One region of the Vibrio sp. EA2 genome, then DNA from elsewhere that is predicted to be linked to it. Evidence: predicted binding sites of a transcription regulator. Region 1 holds the regulator's gene; each other region holds the start of a gene.
The links. The regulator PurR, encoded in region 1, represses purine synthesis genes. The targets are predictions, from matches to a motif close to TNANGNAAACGTTTNCNTNA.
Positions count from the first base shown of each region.

Region 1 (5,817 bases):
TATGATGGTGGCTCTGAAATCAGCCATGCGCGTATGATGGCGAACGTGGCTCTGGCGCTCGGTGTGGCGAAATCCGATATTATTTTACTGGAAGATGCGAAAGATACCTGGGAAGAAGCTCGTCAGGCTGCAGCGTTTGTTCAGCAAAAGGAAATTGTTTTGGTTACCTCCGCCAGCCATATGAGCCGGGCGCTGTATGAATTTAACGCAGCAGGAATTAAACCCATCCCGGCGCCGACAAACTTCCTAGCCATCGAAGATGTTAATCAACCTTGGGACAAATACTCACCGAAAGCGCGTTACTTAGAGCAAACCGAATTATTCTGGCATGAGTATCTTGGCAGTATCTGGCAACGCTTGCGTGATACGGTAGGACAAACGCCGATGGTCGAGCCTCAATAGCGGATGCTTTGAGTGGATGACAGAAGGTCATTTAACGGAACAAAAAGGAGAGCAACGGCTCTCCTTTTTGTTGTGCTTGTGTTTTGAGTATTAATCACCAGCAAACATATAGCCTTCCCCATGAACGGTAACAAAGATTTGCGGGTTCTTAGGGTCAAATTCCATCTTCGCACGCATGCGTCTAATTAAGACGTCAATTGTGCGGTCATTTGGCGCATCCACACGATGGCTGATCATATTCAGAATTCGTTCCCGACTCAGCACCTGATTCGGGTACGAAGACAACGCAACCAATAGCTCGTACTCCGCCTTGGTCAGTTTGACCGGCTCACCGTTGCGGCTCAACGCTCGACGTTGAATATCAAACGTCCACTCGCCAAAACGGACAATATGCTGTTCGTTAGTTTCGTTCACTTTGTTTGAGCCATTGCGTGCATTCGAAATACGCCACAATAAGTTTTTAACGCGAACTAATAATTCTCTGAGTTCAAAAGGTTTGGTGACATAGTCGTCCGCCCCCATTTCCAGACCAACGATTTTGTCGATGCTATCCGTGCGTCCTGTCACTAATATGATACCAATATCCGATTGGCTACGTAATTCACGCGTAAGCATCAGGCCGTCTTCACCCGGCAAGTTAATATCCAACATGATAAGGTCAACGTCACCAGCTTGCAGCACTTCACGCATTTGCATGCCGCTTTCGGCCTCACTGACTGTGTACCCTTCATTTTGGAAATAACCCGCCAGCTTACTGCGAGTTACAACATCATCTTCTACGACTAATACGTGATAGCTCATTTACACCACTTTCTGTCATTTATTATTCGAGATGTATTCTATTCATAACTATTAACATTTCTAGTCATGGGCGGGCTAAAAAGCAAGATTTAATGATTTTGTTGATTCAAAACAAGCTTACTGAACCCTGTTAATAAATGGACATATTTCTCTATAAAACATCATAGTTATAGTTACTGCTGTTCATTTTAATTGATTACACTTAAGGGACATCTGAATTTGATTTTGTGGTGCCAGAAACAGAGCATCATTCAGGAGCCTAAAATGCAAGAAGTGAAAGCTTTTAATGAAAAACGCGCCGAGATCTACTGGTGGTTTTCTAGCTTATTCGCTAAAGAACTGACAGCCAAAGAATTGGAGGCTTACCATAGTGTCGAAATTCGTAGCTTTTTGGCGGGCTTAGGTGAAAATGAATCTCTCAAACCCGCAATTGATCGCCTTGTTGACGCGTTGAATCGCTTACAAGACCGTGAAGATGCGCAACTAGAGCTTGCTGCTGATTTTTGTGAGCTGTTCTTAAAGACAGAAAAGTACGGCGCACTTCCTTACGCTTCGATGTATATCGGCGAATCAGGTTTGCTCAATGACAAGCCAGCAGAAGAGATGGAAAGATTGATGGCGGAGTTTGGTGTCCAAGTTGACGACAGCCTGAAGGAACCCGCCGACCATTTAGCGGTAGAGCTCGACTTCTTAGGTAATATGATCATTCGCTCTAATGAGTTTGAACAAGAAAAACACATGGAAGAAGCCTTCCTAAAACAAAATGAATTCATCCAAGGCCAACTCATGTCCTGGTTACCACAGTTCGCACAAAAATGTCAGCAACTGGATGAATTTGGCTTCTATGCCAGTGTCTCGCAACTATTAATTGCATTTTGTAAACTGGACAGCGCTTACCTTCTTGGTGAATAATTGCCGCCTATTTTAGGGAGCCTGTCGATGAGGTTCCCTATATTTTATTCGTTAACGATTAAAATTGTTCCGAGCGCTCGCTTTTTAGCAATCAAAATGTGACTTCCGAGACACAAAACCATTGCTGAAATTATTGCCAGCCTGCCCGCATAGGGCTAAAATGTGAACGCAAACGATTAAATATGATTTTATGTAAACCGCTGAAATAAAGCGGTTTTTGTGTTTTCTTAATAGGTTGTTGACCTTTCTGCACTCAGTTGAAGAAAGTTGCTTTATCAACCGCTGTTGCTACTTACCCTCTACCGACTTCGGAGTAACCACTGCTAAACATACTCAGCGCCATTAATTTTGTTGCGCTAAGTTTACACAAGACACGCAGCACAAGGTTTAGTCCCTCGGTATATTAGTAGCTCGATACAGGACACCATTTATGGCCACTATAAAAGACGTCGCTCGATTAGCCGGCGTTTCTACCACAACAGTTTCGCACGTTATCAACAAAACGCGTTTTGTTGCAGAAGCAACGCAAGAAAAAGTAATGAAAGCTGTTGATGAGCTTAACTATGCACCAAGTGCGGTAGCTCGTAGCTTGAAATGTAACTCAACTCGGACTATCGGTATGTTGGTAACGCAATCTACCAACCTATTCTTCTCCGAAGTCATCGATGGTGTAGAGAGTTACTGTTACCGACAAGGCTACACACTAATCCTGTGTAACACTGGTGGTATCTATGAAAAGCAAAGAGATTACATCCGCATGCTCGCAGAAAAGCGTGTAGATGGCATTCTGGTGATGTGTTCCGACTTGACCGAAGAACTTAAACAAATGCTCGATCGCCATTCTGATATCCCAAAAGTTGTTATGGATTGGGGCCCAGAGAGCTCCCAAGCCGATAAAATTATGGACAACTCAGAAGAAGGTGGATATATCGCGACTAAGTACCTGATTGATAATGGTCATACCGATATTGCTTGCTTGAGTGGCCACTTTGAGAAACTCGCATGCCAAGAGCGTATCGCTGGATTCCGCCGCGCCATGGCAGAAGCGAATTTACCGGTAAACGAGGACTGGATTCTTGAAGGTAACTTTGAATGTGATACCGCTGTTTTGGTCGCAGACAAAATTACTGCCATGGAAAAACGTCCAACGGCCGTATTCTGTTTCAATGACACCATGGCGCTCGGTTTGATGAGCCGTTTACAACAAAATGGTATCAAGATTCCAGAAGAGATATCTGTCGTCGGTTACGACAACATCGAGTTGGCAGAGTATTTCTCGCCACCACTGACAACGATCCACCAACCGAAGCGGCGTGTCGGTAAAAATGCTTTTGAGATTCTACTTGAACGTATTAAAGACAAAGAGCACGAGAAACGCATTTTTGAAATGCAGCCAGAGTTGGTCATTCGAAATACGGTCAAAAAACTCAATTAATTACTAATAAGCGCTCGCCAGAGCGCTTATTTTTCACGTTAAAAATTATCTTTTTTCGTCGTTTGTGTTCACTACAATCAATAAACATTTTATAAGTTGCTGTTTTGTATAAACACGAGCTCCCTCACATAGCCTTACAACCTGTGCTCAGTCTTCAATCTCAATTATGAAACCACAACCATAATATAAGGGCGTTTTACTGAAGCAACATCACATTTTGATCTCTGAAACGTGATGTTAATTCAAGATAAAAAGTATTCTCTACGTGTCACGCACAGGGCAAACCATCCGAAAGGATGGGACGCAAAGCTTCCGGCCTTAACCATGTTTCTAATGGAAGGTAGCGGGGTTACCGATGGCAAATATGCGTATAATGAGTTTACTCTATAATGACATTGTTCCTGCATGTATTTGCTATTCTCTCGGACCTGACTTTTGGTGGCGTAATATTAATTACACCGAGATAACACATAATGGATAAACCGATACTCAAAGATTCTATGAAGCTATTTGAGGCACTTGGTACGATCAAGTCGCGCTCAATGTTTGGTGGCTTCGGACTTTTCGCTGATGAAACGATGTTTGCACTGGTTGTAAATGATCAACTTCATATACGAGCAGACCAACAAACTTCATCTAACTTCGAGAAGCAAGGACTAAAACCGTACGTTTATAAAAAACGTGGTTTTCCGGTCGTTACTAAATACTATGCGATTTCCAACGACTTATGGGAATCCAGTGAACGCTTGATAGAAGTCGCGAAGAAGTCTTTAGAACAAGCCAATTTAGAAAAAAAGCAACAAGCCAGTAGTAAACCTGACAGGTTAAAAGATCTGCCAAATTTACGACTAGCCACAGAACGAATGCTTAAGAAAGCTGGCATTAAATCAGTTGAACAACTTGAAGAAGCTGGCGCACTAGGTGCTTACAAGGCGATACGTGACTCGCACTCTGCAAAAGTAAGCATTGAGCTGCTGTGGGCTTTAGAAGGGGCAATAAATGGCACTCATTGGAGCGTCGTTCCCCAATCTCGCAGAGAAGAGCTAAAAAGTGCGCTTTCTTAACCAGCAGAGACAAATCTTTACGATGTATTTAAACCGCAGCTCTAGCCGCGGTTTTTTTTGAAATTTTTTCCGGCCTCAACCTGTCTATAAGTCTGTATATCAAATAATTGATAACGAGTACCCTATTTCTAATGGTATCTGTTAAATTCTTAGGGCAAGGCTGTCCTTCCGGAGTACAACAATGAATAAAAAACTGGTTTTTGGGTTGATACTGCTCTTAACGATAATTTTGTTAGCCGTTAACTTTAGCCAGTACTTCACTTTAGATAACGCCAAAGCGCAACAAGAAGCGCTCAACACCTATATTAGTGAAAGGTTTGTCGTTGCTATTACGCTCTATTTCATCGCTTATATCGCGATCACGGCGTTTTCTATTCCCGGCGCAGCCGTCGTCACTTTATTAGCTGCTGCCCTATTTGGCTTCTGGGCGAGCTTAGTTCTTGTCTCCTTTGCCAGTACTATCGGTGCGACGTTAGCTTTCCTGAGCAGCCGTTACTTATTACGAGATTGGGTACAAACAAAATTTGCTGCTAAGCTCAGCGCGATCAACGAAGGCGTCAAAAAAGACGGATCATCTTACCTACTTTCGTTGCGATTAATTCCTGTATTCCCTTTCTTTCTCATCAACTTATTGATGGGGTTAACCCCAATGTCTGTTGGTCGCTTTTATATTACTAGCCAAATCGGAATGCTCCCAGGTACAGCCGTTTATCTCAATGCAGGTACTCAGTTAGCAACGATTGAAAGTCTATCGGATATTGTCTCTCCCAGTGTTCTAGCCTCATTTGCGTTGCTCGGTCTTTTTCCTATGATTGTCAAATGGGTGATGAAGAAACTCAGACCTAACCAGATACAGCCAAATGGACATTCTTGATGAAGATATTTATTGCGAAAAATCCGGCGGAAGCACATATCGTTTGCGAACTGCTTAAAACAGAGCAAATACATTGTGAGGTTCGTGGTGAAGGTCTTTTCGGTCTAAAAGGAGAGTTGCCATTCGGAGACGATACAGACCCGTATGTCTGGCTATTCGCAGAAGAACAGCATATGAAAGCAACTGCCATTATTGATGATTACCAAAAACAAGCTCAGCCAAACACCTATCAAGATTGGACATGCCCTAAATGTTCAGAAATCAATGAAGGACAATTTGGTGCTTGCTGGCAGTGTGGTTATCAGATAGATGGAAGGGGCTAGGTAGTT
Region 1 covers NZ_JAWLID010000002.1:137,107-142,923, reverse strand. The annotation lists gene elyC (envelope biogenesis factor ElyC) at 1-402, shown strand, start outside; gene torR (two-component system response regulator TorR) at 493-1,203, opposite strand; gene torD (molecular chaperone TorD) at 1,468-2,115, shown strand; gene purR (HTH-type transcriptional repressor PurR) at 2,546-3,550, shown strand; cyclic di-GMP riboswitch class I at 3,819-3,907, shown strand; gene RXX31_RS04965 (TfoX/Sxy family DNA transformation protein) at 4,024-4,614, shown strand; gene RXX31_RS04960 (TVP38/TMEM64 family protein) at 4,796-5,488, shown strand; gene RXX31_RS04955 (putative signal transducing protein) at 5,488-5,811, shown strand.

Region 2 (5,817 bases), 260 kb from region 1:
ATCTCGGTAACCCGATGGACCCGGCTTTTTAAATCGGTTTTTCACTTTAACAATCGTCGTTTCGCGCTCTAGTGTTTCGTAGATTGAGACCAAACTTGCCACATCTTCCGCAACAATGGTCGCACGTGCCAGATCCGTGATGCGTTCAACCTGACCATCGAGTTCGTGAGCGATTTTCTCTTCTGCTCGTTGTTTGGATTTTACGCCAGCAAAGTAAGGCTGGGCGTCGTTAAGAAGGGCGGTACTTTTACAGATGGTCTCAAGTTCGAATTGAGCTTGGTGTGCTTTGGTGTAAAGGATATCAAAATCAGCGTATGGCTGAGTTGGGTTTGAGTCGATGGAGCGGATACCATATAAGCCGCTTAGGCTGTGTTTGAATAGTTTTGAGCAAACCTCGTTTTGACTTGCTGAACGATTCTGTTCACTACTGATTGGCGCAATAGGCATCGCGGCGAATGCTGGTGCCCGGCTTAGTACCAAAAGCATCAATGCTGTTGTACGTAAAAATAAGCTCATTCACTCTCCTTAACTTGCTTGCACTTAGAAAATGGGAACTAAAAAGTCGCTAAGATTTGCAAATTAGGTTGTTACTAATAAATGGGGATCTTTTGAAACATTCCAAGGTTAACTCTTATGTTTGTAGTGGAATTATGCGTTAGATCACGATTTATATTTTCATTATTCTGTTAATTAAACGTCAGTATCCTTCTTCAGAGAGTAAATGCATCGTAGCATTTGGGGATTAACGAAAGATGAACGGCATAGACAAATTCGAAAAAATCATTAGTCTTACTCCACAAAATGAAAATCAGCCGACAAGTAGAAAATAAAATGAGAGACCCAGAGTTTTGGCACAATAAGTGGGCCAGCAACAAAATCGGATTCCATCTGGAAGATGTCAATCCATTATTGACTCAGCATTGGCACCATACCAATCCTAAGCGTGAAGACACCGTATTGGTTCCACTTTGTGGTAAGTCGGAAGACCTTGCATGGTTGGCGACCAAACATGATGAAGTTATTGGTGTTGAATTAAGTCAAATTGCGGTACGTGCTTTCTTTGCTGAGCATTTTTATACCCCAATGGTCACGCCGATAAACGGAATGCATGAGCTGTATCAGTTTGATGAACTCTCTATTTACACAGGTGACTTTTTTACCGCACCGGTTTCTCAAGTCGATATCGTCTACGACCGAGCGGCTTTGGTTGCATTGCCACAAGAGATGCGAGAAGAGTACGCAGAGCGTTTAAAACAGCTTCTTAAGCCGGGTGGTCGTATTCTGCTTGTGACACTGGATTACTCTCAGCAAGAGAAGGCGGGTCCTCCATTTAGCGTACCGGTTAACGAGATTGAACAGTTGTTCGATGGTTACAAAGTGACTTGTCTCAACGTGGATGAAGCGGATGATGATCACCCAAAAATTGCGAAGCAGGGACTGAGCCGTTTCTCTGAAGAAGTGTACTTGATTGAAGCGCCTTAGATATTGATGTTAGGGCAATTGCGCAGCGCTGTTTTAGCTAATGCTAATCGCTTAACGGCCATAATCGGGTCATTCCAGCGAGCCATAGCGAGACTAGGAATCTATTATCAGCAAGCTAAAACAATATAGGAATAATTTTGGTGACAGAGTGCTCGGATAGAAGATTCTGAATCACGCTCCTTCGTCGCTGTCCAGAATGACGGATGATAATACCGTTCGCTGTTAAACGAACGGTATTAAGCTGATATAGCTGCGCTATTTGTTATGTCAGAACGTCAGAATGAACTTAGTAAATGATATTTACTTTCGATGCACTTTCTACCGCATCTTGAACGGATTCTTCTATACTGTTTCGGCGAGTCATAACCACGCCTAAACGACGACGACCGTCGATTTCTGGTTTGCCAAACAGACGAACTTGCGTTTGTGGCTGTGCCAGAGCTTCAGACAGGTTTTCAAAACGAATGTTTGTAGAAGTTCCCTGACCAAGAATAACGGCTGATGCAGAAGGACCGTATTGAACAATGTTGTTGATTGGCATGCCGGTAAACGCACGAACGTGAAGTGCAAACTCAGACATTTCCTGAGAGATCAGGGTAACCAATCCCGTGTCATGTGGGCGAGGAGAGACCTCGTTGAAGATCACAGTGTCGCCTTTCACAAACAACTCAACACCAAAAATACCGTAGCCGCCTAAAGCATTGACGACTTTTTCCGCTGCGTACTGTGCTGCTTTTACTGCGTTTTCTGACATTGCTTGAGGCTGCCAAGACTCGCGGTAGTCACCATCTTCCTGGCGGTGGCCAATTGGTGCACAGAAGTGTACGCCATCCACAGCGCGAACAGTAAGCAAAGTGATCTCGTAATCAAAATCAATAAAGCCTTCAACAATCACGCGACCAGCGCCTGTACGACCGCCTTCTTGCGCGTAGTTCCACGCTTTTTCAATGTCAGCTTCTGTTTTGATGACACTCTGGCCTTTACCAGATGAGCTCATCACTGGTTTAACCACACAAGGGATACCCGTAAACTCGACTGCGGCTTTAAAGTCATCGTAGTTGTCTGCGAATTGGTAAGGGGAAGTTGTCAGTTGAAGCTCTTCTGCGGCTAAACGACGAATACCTTCACGGTTCATTGTAAGCTTAGTTGCCTTAGCCGTTGGAACGACATTCAGACCTTTCGCTTCAAGCTCTACTAGCTTATCGGTCGCAATAGCTTCAATTTCAGGAACAACGTAAGCCGGTTGCTCTTTATTGATGATTTCTTCTAATGCTTGACCATCCAGCATATCAAGCACGTAGCTGCGGTGAGCGACTTGCATGGCTGGTGCATTCGCATAACGGTCACAAGCGATGACTTCCAGACCCAGACGTTGACATTCAATCGCGACTTCTTTACCAAGTTCGCCAGAGCCTAAAAGTAACACACGAGTAGCATTTGCGCTGGTTGCAGTACCGAACATATCGTTCCCTTACAAAATAAAGTGATGAGACAGAATTTGCAGGGGATCATACTGAATTTTTATCTTAAAGCAAACGTTTGCGTAGGGTTTTTTAGTAATAAAAAAGCTCTACATTTTGTAGAGCTTTCATCGACATCATTATGTGATTACACGTTAACGAAACTTAGTGGAATGTCGGGATTCAACGCTTCTAACGTTGACTGAGTATCAGCAAGATGACTGATTTTACCTTCTGAATTCTCCACTAACGCTGCCGCTTTGATGTTATCAAAGGTTCCACCTGCCAGTAACACCTGAATCAAAGCAACTTGAAGAGGAGGAAGGCTCGGGTTAAACGCCGCATTCTCAGCGTAAGCACCTTGGAAAACGCGTCCATCAGCAAGCTCTAACGCCAAACCGCTCAGATTATTGGTGTAAGGGGCATGGCTCATGTTCATTGCATCGACGGCTTTTTGAATCAGCACATCGTTATCTTCACATTCGAACTGATGCTTAACTTCAGCCATTAGGCCAGATTTGATACCCAAATCGGCGGGTCCAAATGCTTCGGGTAGATATTCATGTAGCGATTTTTCTTCACGCTCTGGCAATTGGACTTTTAGCTCTTTCGCTGTAGACAGCTCGTTCATAAACTGACGACAGTGACCACAAGGGCTAAAGTTAATCGTGATGTCTTTAACACCGCGTTCACCCTTCATCCAGGCGTGACTGATTGCAGATTGTTCTGCGTGAACAGTTTGACCAAGCTGAACACCAAGGAACTCCATGTTTGCGCCGAAGTAGAGACGGCCAGAAAGCCCGCGAACAATGGCACCAACATAAAACTCAGAAATAGGCGCGTAAGAATAAGCCGCGGCAAAAGGAAGCAGAGCAACACGCAGCGCTTTGTCAGATAGAGCGGTAGCAGACAGTAACTGCTCAAACTGCTGTGCTGAAAGAGTAGCATCAAAATCGTCGGCTAAGACGATAGGAGCAAGTTGGTTTGAAAGTGCTTCAGGTGCGCTTGCTAGCGCTTGTTCAATGCGACTTTTCATGTTGAATCCTTGTTATTGCATGGACAGTTATTCTATGTAAAGTGGGAAAATGTTCTGTGCTTTAGATCACGCAAAATAATGCAATTGTAATTAACGTTACATAGTTAGAGTGAAGTCACACATGTATTCGATTGCACAGGCGCTGAATGTTACGTCGATCTCTTAAATATATTAACTCATACACATATCACAAGTGATGAGGCATTGAGTGTCGCTCCCATTACATTTCTAAGAGGTCAGGTTGCGAACGGATTTCAATCTGTAGAGGTAGAATAGGAGAGAGAATCGGGGAAAGACCTGCCCAGATGATAGGCAGGCCAAAACCGTTGCTTATTGATACAGCCAGACAGTCAGAGCAAAAAAGCTCGGAGCCAGAACCGACGTAATAATGCCGCAAAGTACTAACGCCAAAGACGAGAACGCCGCGTCTGCTGGTTGTTTCTCGACACACGTCGCAGTCCCCAGTGCGTGGGACACCGTACCCATGGTTAAACCTCGGGCAATAGGATGCTTAATCCCAATCAGGTTGTAGATAGGGTAAGCCACAATCGCACCCAACAAGCCAACCAGAAGTACCAAAATCGCCGCAACAGCCGCTTCACCACCAAGGTGGCTGGAGATTTCCATCGCAATAGGGGTGGTCACTGATTTACCAACCAAGCTCGCGATCAAACTCAACTCGGTGTGAAAAGCGACGGCTATTAAAGTCGCGGTCGTCATCGACATCACACTGCCGAGAACACAAGCCAAGGTAATGATGCGCCAGTTTGCTCTGATTTGAGGAAGCTGCTCATATAGCGGGTAAGCTAGTGCCACAACGGCAGGTTGTAGCAGGAAACTAAACACTTCGTTGTCGGCATAGTAAGTGTCAAAAGGCACGTTCAGGTAGGTCAACAAGGGGATGATGACCGCAATAGAGATAAGCAGTGGGTTAACAATTGGGTGATTCGCTTTAATCGCGATCTTACGAGCAATAAGGAAAACAACAATAGTGAGTAAAATCCACATATTAGTGTTTCTCCTTTAGCAGGTAATCCAGCAGCCATGCGAGACTTACCAGCACAATCAATGTGCCGCCGACCGCACTTGCAAGAATGGGAAGTGCATTGGCAAAAAGCATGTCGAAATGATCCATCAGGCCAACACTAACTGGAACGAATAACAAGATCATGTAGCGAATAAACAGCGTTGCGCCAGTTTTTACCCACTCTACTTTGACAATCCCGGTTGCCATAGCGAGGAATAACAGGATCATACCGATAACACTCCCTGGAACAGAAGTGTCTGTAAACCTTTGAATAGTCACTCCGATCCCAAGTGCTCCCATAATGAGACAGAGGGAAACGAGCAATTGAGTCAGTTGTAATAATCGATCTTTTATCATTTGGGCAGCATATAAAAACGACAAGTGCACCTGACGGTGCCCTTGATTAAGTAACAAATTAAGAGGCTAGCGTCTCTACGTAACGATAAACGGATTTTAATAGTGCGATTTTCTTTTCGTCACTTTCATGTTCGTGAACTAAGTTTTCTAAATTCAGCATATACTCTTCGATTTGGTTTTCAAACACTTCGCGGCAGTGAAGTGCCCAACGTCTTTGTTCCTGTTCATCGAGCGTAGCTGGGAAATTACGCGCACGGTAACGGAACAACAGGGGTTTTATGCGTTTGTCATCGAACTCAATATCAAGCGCCGCCAGGTTGTTCGGGTCGGTCTCGCGAATAATATCCATCGCTGCGCGATCCGCCGGAGAGAAAAAGCCATCGTACAGTTGAGTATCCACATCATCACTTTTTTCAAATGTGCGCTCAACAGAAAACAGGCTGATCAGCTTTTCA
Region 2 covers NZ_JAWLID010000002.1:398,435-404,251, forward strand. The annotation lists gene RXX31_RS06095 (phosphoribosylglycinamide formyltransferase) at 1-516, opposite strand, end outside; gene RXX31_RS06100 (thiopurine S-methyltransferase) at 832-1,482, shown strand; gene purT (formate-dependent phosphoribosylglycinamide formyltransferase) at 1,769-2,944, opposite strand; gene cdd (cytidine deaminase) at 3,091-3,978, opposite strand; gene RXX31_RS06115 (LrgB family protein) at 4,309-4,986, opposite strand; gene RXX31_RS06120 (CidA/LrgA family protein) at 4,988-5,362, opposite strand; gene sbcB (exodeoxyribonuclease I) at 5,421-5,817, opposite strand, start outside.
Region 2: a site for PurR is predicted at 3,010-3,029, ahead of purT (formate-dependent phosphoribosylglycinamide formyltransferase). Genes of this name have one in related genera too.

Region 3 (5,817 bases), on a different contig from region 1:
AGAGGATTTTGCGCCGCTTTTTCGTAACAGTCTGATCATGGCATTGCTGATTATCGCTGGTGGCTGGCTATTTATTCGTTTTCAAAACCGACCGTTACTGGCGTTAGAAAGAGCCGCTAAGGGGGTTGGGCGAGGTGAGATACCGCCCCCGATACCAGAGAAAGGCGCGTTAGAAATTCGCGCGGTGACCCGTGCTTTTAATCAGATGTCGAAAGGTATTCAGGAGCTGGAAGAAGACCGAGCTTTATTGATGGCGGGGATCAGCCACGATTTACGAACCCCTCTGACTCGAATTCGTCTCGCGACAGAAATGATGTCACCAGAGGAAAGCTATCTCGCTGAAGGCATCATCAGCGATACGGAAGAGTGTAATGAAATCATCAGCCAGTTTATGGACTACCTTAAACCAGTGAATAATCAGACGTTTGAGGCGGTGGACCTGAACGACATTGTGTGTGATGTCGCAAGTTCAGAAGGCAGTGATGAACGGGAAATTGAGACTAAAATTGAAGAATCTATCAAACCTGCTCTGGGTAATTCGATTGCAATAAAACGTGCTGTGACTAACTTAGTAGTGAATGCGGTTCGCTATGGCAATGGCTGGGCTAAAGTGTCGACGGGCATGACGGCTGATAATAAACTTGTGTGGGTCACGGTGGAAGATAATGGCCCTGGTATTGATCCAGCGCAGGTCGGCAAACTATTTGAACCGTTTACACGTGGCGATACCGCTCGAGGCAGTGAAGGGACTGGCCTGGGCTTGGCGATCGTTAAGCGCATTGTCAGCCAGCATTCGGGATCGGTTGTGATGCGAAATCGTAGTGAAGGTGGCTTAATCGCACAAATCAGCTTCCCGACTAAGTAATCCGACAAAGAAGGCGTTACTAACGAGCAAAATAAAAGCCCAACCGAGAATCTAAGTTGGGCTTTTTTATTATCCTATTGATCAGTTCAGGATTCTTTAATCTCTTCAGCTTCAGACTCTTCATCTTCCAGTTTTTCTGGCAATAACAGGTTCAAGATGATTGCGGTGATACCGCCCGCAGCAACGCCTGTCGAGAAGATGCTCTTAATAAACTCTGGCATAAATTGCAGAATTTCTGGCTTCTGAGCAATACCAAGGCCCATCGAAAAGGACAGTGCCATGATCAAAATCGCACGGCGGTCGAGATCAACACGAGAGATAATACGCACACCTGCTGCGGCAATCGTACCAAACATCACGATGGTTGCGCCGCCAAGTACAGGCTCAGGAATCAACTGAACAAAGCTCGCCACACCAGGGAATAAACCAAGTACAACTAACATACCTGAAATGAAGTAACCCACGTAACGGCTTGCGACACCAGTCAGCATGATAATGCCGTTGTTTTGGCTGAACGTAGAGTTCGGGAAGCTGTTAAAGACTGCAGCGATCGCTGAGTTTAAACCGTCTGCTAGTACGCCACCTTTGATGCGTTTCATGTAAACCGGACCTTTAACTGGTTCACCGGATACTTCTGATGTTGCGGTAATATCGCCGATGGCTTCCAGCGCGGTAATGAAGAAGATCAGTACCAGTGGAATAAACAACGACCAGTCAAACGCCAAGCCGTATTGCATTGGGATTGGCAGCGCAACCAGGTTGGTCTCACTTAGCTGTGATGTGTCTACCATGCCCATAAAGTAGGCAATGATATAGCCAACCAGCATTGCAATCACAATAGAAGCAACGCGAATGTAAGGGTTGTTTGAGCGGTTCAGAATAACGATAAGACCCAGCACTGTGCCAGCCAGAGCTAGTTTGTCCAGGCTACCGAATGTACCATCACCCAATGCGGCATAACCTCCACCCATTGAGACCAATCCAACCTGAATTAGTGTCAGACCAATCAGAGTCACCACAATGCCAGAAACCAGTGGAGTAATGATACGGCGTGCGTGCTCAAGGACTCGGGACAGCAGAATTTCCGCGAATGAAGCCACCAAAATTGTGCCGAAAATGGCGGCCATCATGGTGCTGATGTCGGCACCGCCCGCTTTCAATGACAAGCCTGCACCAATGATTGGGCCTAAAAAGTTAAAGCTGGTGCCTTGTACTGATAACAGGCCAGAGCCTATCGGGCCAAAAGTGCGGATCTGAATAAATGATGATACACCGGACGCAAACAGGGACATGCTAATTATGGTGTTGGTTTGATCGGCTGGTACGCCCAACGATTGGCAGATGATCAATGAAGGAGTAATCACTGCAACGAACATCGCCAGCAGGTGCTGAATGGCAGCGAAAATGGTTTGTGGCAGTGGTGGACGATCATTTAATTGATAGACCAGTTCCGACGATCGGTTTGAAGTTGTCATGGTTTGTCTCGCTTGTCGCAATATTTATTACCCAGCGCTCGCTGAATGGGAGCCCTGGGAGGAGCTGACGTTTTGATCTGTGATTGCTGTTAATCAGTGTCAACTCGGAGTGTTTTAGGTCAACAGACCCTATAATTTGTGCGCGATTATAGAGTGATTTATTTAAAAAGCAAACGATTGCCAGTAGGGGAGAAAAAGGCGATAACGGGGTTGCTATCGCCTTTTAATTTTTTGTCTGATCAGTTTTTCAGATGTTTATCGAAGAAGTTGAGAACACGGGCATAGTATTTTGCTCTGTGCTCATCTTTGTAGAAGCCATGGCCTTCATCATCCAGAACAAAAGACTCGTAAGGGTAGTTGAGGTTATTTAATGCCTTAGCCATCGCATCAAAATGTGCAATAGGCGCGCGTTGATCTTTCCCGCCATGCACCAATAGAATCGAAGCTTTTAGCTTGTCGGCATTGTGGGTTGGAGACATAGATTTGAGAATGGTTGGGTTGGTGCCCAAAACCTCGCTTAAAAAGCTCAATCCCATCTGGGTATCTGGTACGTCCCCTTCTTCGAACATCAGCTCCAGGTCGTAGACACCAGCGGTTCCGACTGCGCACTGAAAAAGCTCTGGAGCAATAGTTGCCGACTGCAGCGCACTGTATCCACCAAAGCTTCCGCCCGAAATACACACGCGGTCCTTATCGGCAATGCCTTCAGCGATGATATGTTGAGTGGCATCAATAATGTCATATTGAATATTGGTCCCCCACTTGCGATAACCTGCGGCCTCAAATTGTTTACCAAAACCGCCGCTGCCACGGAAGTTCACTTGCATTACCGCATAACCGTGACTGGCGAGAAACTGGTTTTGTTCCGTAAAGCGCCACCAGTCTCTGGGACCATGTGGACCACCATGCGGATTGACGATGAGAGGTAAGTTTTTAGCCTCAGTATTAGGAGGAAGGGTGAGATATCCTGAAAGAGTTTTACCATCACGGCTGGTAAACTCAAATGGCTGTACTTCGGCCATTTTGGCAGGGTCTAGCCATTCTCGTGCGGAGAATAGATAGCGAATTTGTTTTGGCTCGGTAGTGAAAAGATAGTAATCACCTGGGTTTCTGTCATTAAATGCCATGATAACGTACGTGTCGCCAGCTTTTGTTTCGCTGACTAACCGAACTTGATGGCCAGGCAGAGACTCCAGGATTTGCTTGAGGTATTCACTGCGTTTGTTTTTGGGATCGACAAACGCATAGGTTGGGTAGTCGCTTTCAAATTCTACCGCGTAGAGCTGTTTTGAGTCTGGGTCTAACCAATGTTGCTTCGGATCCACCTTTGCATCCGAGACGACTTTGCGACTTTCACCGGTCTTGAGGTTTAAGTGATGAATGGCCTTTGGTTCACCGAAATGACTGACGGCGGCATACACCGAGTCTTGATTTTCAGCAAAAGAGATGGGGTGAAACTCTGTGTACTGATTCAGTGAGTTGACGCTCTCGGAGCTCTTCCATTCATCGTTAACGCGATAAAACAGTTCCAGTTTGTTACTGTTATTGAAGCCCGACACAAATCGTACTTCGCCATCATGGTCAGTGAGGAACTGGCTAAAGGCAACTGGAGCCGTTATGAGCTTTGAGCGTTTGCCATTGTATACGTTGACTCGATAGACCTCTCTTGGCGTTTCGGCATCCAGTCGATGCTGTTTCATTGGTAAGGCAGAAACTAAGATATGCCGTTCATCATTTGGCAAGGTATCGAGAACTGTACCAAAAGCCGTGATACCAGACGAAGATCGCACTAACTTACTCGACTGTGGTGGGTTGTAACCAAATAGATAAGCGTATTTATTCCCGTCGACATTGATTGAAACTAATTCACCATAATTTCGTGGCTGTATAGACCAGCTCTTTAAATATTCTTTGGAAGCCACGATGCGATCGTTATTCACCCAATGATAATCGCCAACTTGTTCATTACCAACGAAACGTAACACACTGCTTGGTTGCATGGTTTTACTGTCGAGTATGACGAGCGCATCCTTGCCGTCGATACTGGATTCAAAAGCTAAGTGCTTTCCGTCTGGCGAGATCTTAGGGTTGAAGTAAGCGGAGCTTTTAGCAAAACGCTCCGCAGATTTTACAATGGCACTCTGTCCATTTTCAGCGGCAAAAGATGTAGGGTGTACGGAGCCAACCAATGCCGCGATAACCGCAAGCACAGTCTGTTTTTTCATGCATCTATCCTTGATGACGTTGATTAAATTTTGGAGTTATAGGCGTTTGTATTTTAAGTAAAACCGATTTTTAGAGTTCAACATCTAAATTGTCGTAATTTTGCGCTAAAGTCGAGTTGCGTTGTGCTTAATGAGAGCTAGAGCAGATATGAAAGCAGTCTTACATAATACAAACGGTAAGACTGCCGCTGAAGTTAGTGTGAGTTGCGGATTATGCTTTGGAGTAAATGTCTCGTTCGCCTAACCAACGATCGATGATCGCCGTGGCATTAGTAGGATAATTGTCGTGAATATGGCGAGCTATGCGTTGAACTTCAGGTATTAAGCGCTGATCTCGTACCAAATCCGCAATTTTAAAATCTGCCAGACCGGTTTGCTTGGTTCCCAGTAGCTCACCAGGGCCACGGATCTCCAGGTCTTTCTGCGCAATCACAAAGCCGTCGTTGCTTTCACGTAGTACACCGAGACGTTTTTGTGCGGTTTTTGATAGCGGTGAATGATAAAGCAGAACACAATGACTGGCGACTGAGCCTCGTCCAACACGGCCTCTTAGCTGGTGTAGCTGTGCTAAACCGAGTCGCTCCGGGTTTTCGATGATCATCAGGCTTGAGTTTGGTACGTCCACACCGACTTCAATAACGGTTGTGGCGACGAGCAGGTGCAGTTTGTTGTCTTTAAAGTCCTGCATCACGGCTTGTTTTTCTGCGGGCTTCATACGGCCATGAACTAAGCCAATTTTCACATCAGACAGCTTGCGTTGCAGTTCTTCAGCAGTATCAGCGGCAGCTTGTGCCTCCAATACTTCAGACTCATCAATCAGTGTACACACCCAGTAGGCTTGCTTACCTTCGTTGAGACAGGCGTGGCGTACTCGCTCCACGATGTCGTCGCGTTTGGTATCGGGAATCGCTACGGTTTGAATCGGAGTTCGGCCCGGTGGTAATTCGTCAATTACTGAGGTTTCCAAATCGGCATATGCAGTCATCGCTAGAGTGCGCGGGATAGGAGTAGCGGTCATGATGAGCTGATGTGGGTAAGCGCCTTGCTTGGCACCTTTCTCGCGTAGCTCTAATCGCTGGTGGACGCCAAAGCGGTGTTGTTCATCAATAATCACCAGTGCCAGATGATGGAATTCAACATGCTCCTGAAACAGAGCGTGAGTACCCACTACCATTTGCGCTTCACCGCTGGCAATGCGTGCGAGCTCGGCTTCTTTGGCTTTACCCTTTAACTTACCTGCCAGCCAGCCCAC
Region 3 covers NZ_JAWLID010000010.1:125,852-131,668, forward strand. The annotation lists gene envZ (two-component system sensor histidine kinase EnvZ) at 1-865, shown strand, start outside; gene RXX31_RS18360 (uracil-xanthine permease family protein) at 952-2,340, opposite strand; gene RXX31_RS18365 (S9 family peptidase) at 2,580-4,565, opposite strand; gene recG (ATP-dependent DNA helicase RecG) at 4,777-5,817, opposite strand, start outside.
Region 3: a site for PurR is predicted at 2,506-2,525, ahead of RXX31_RS18360 (uracil-xanthine permease family protein). Genes of this name have one in related genera too.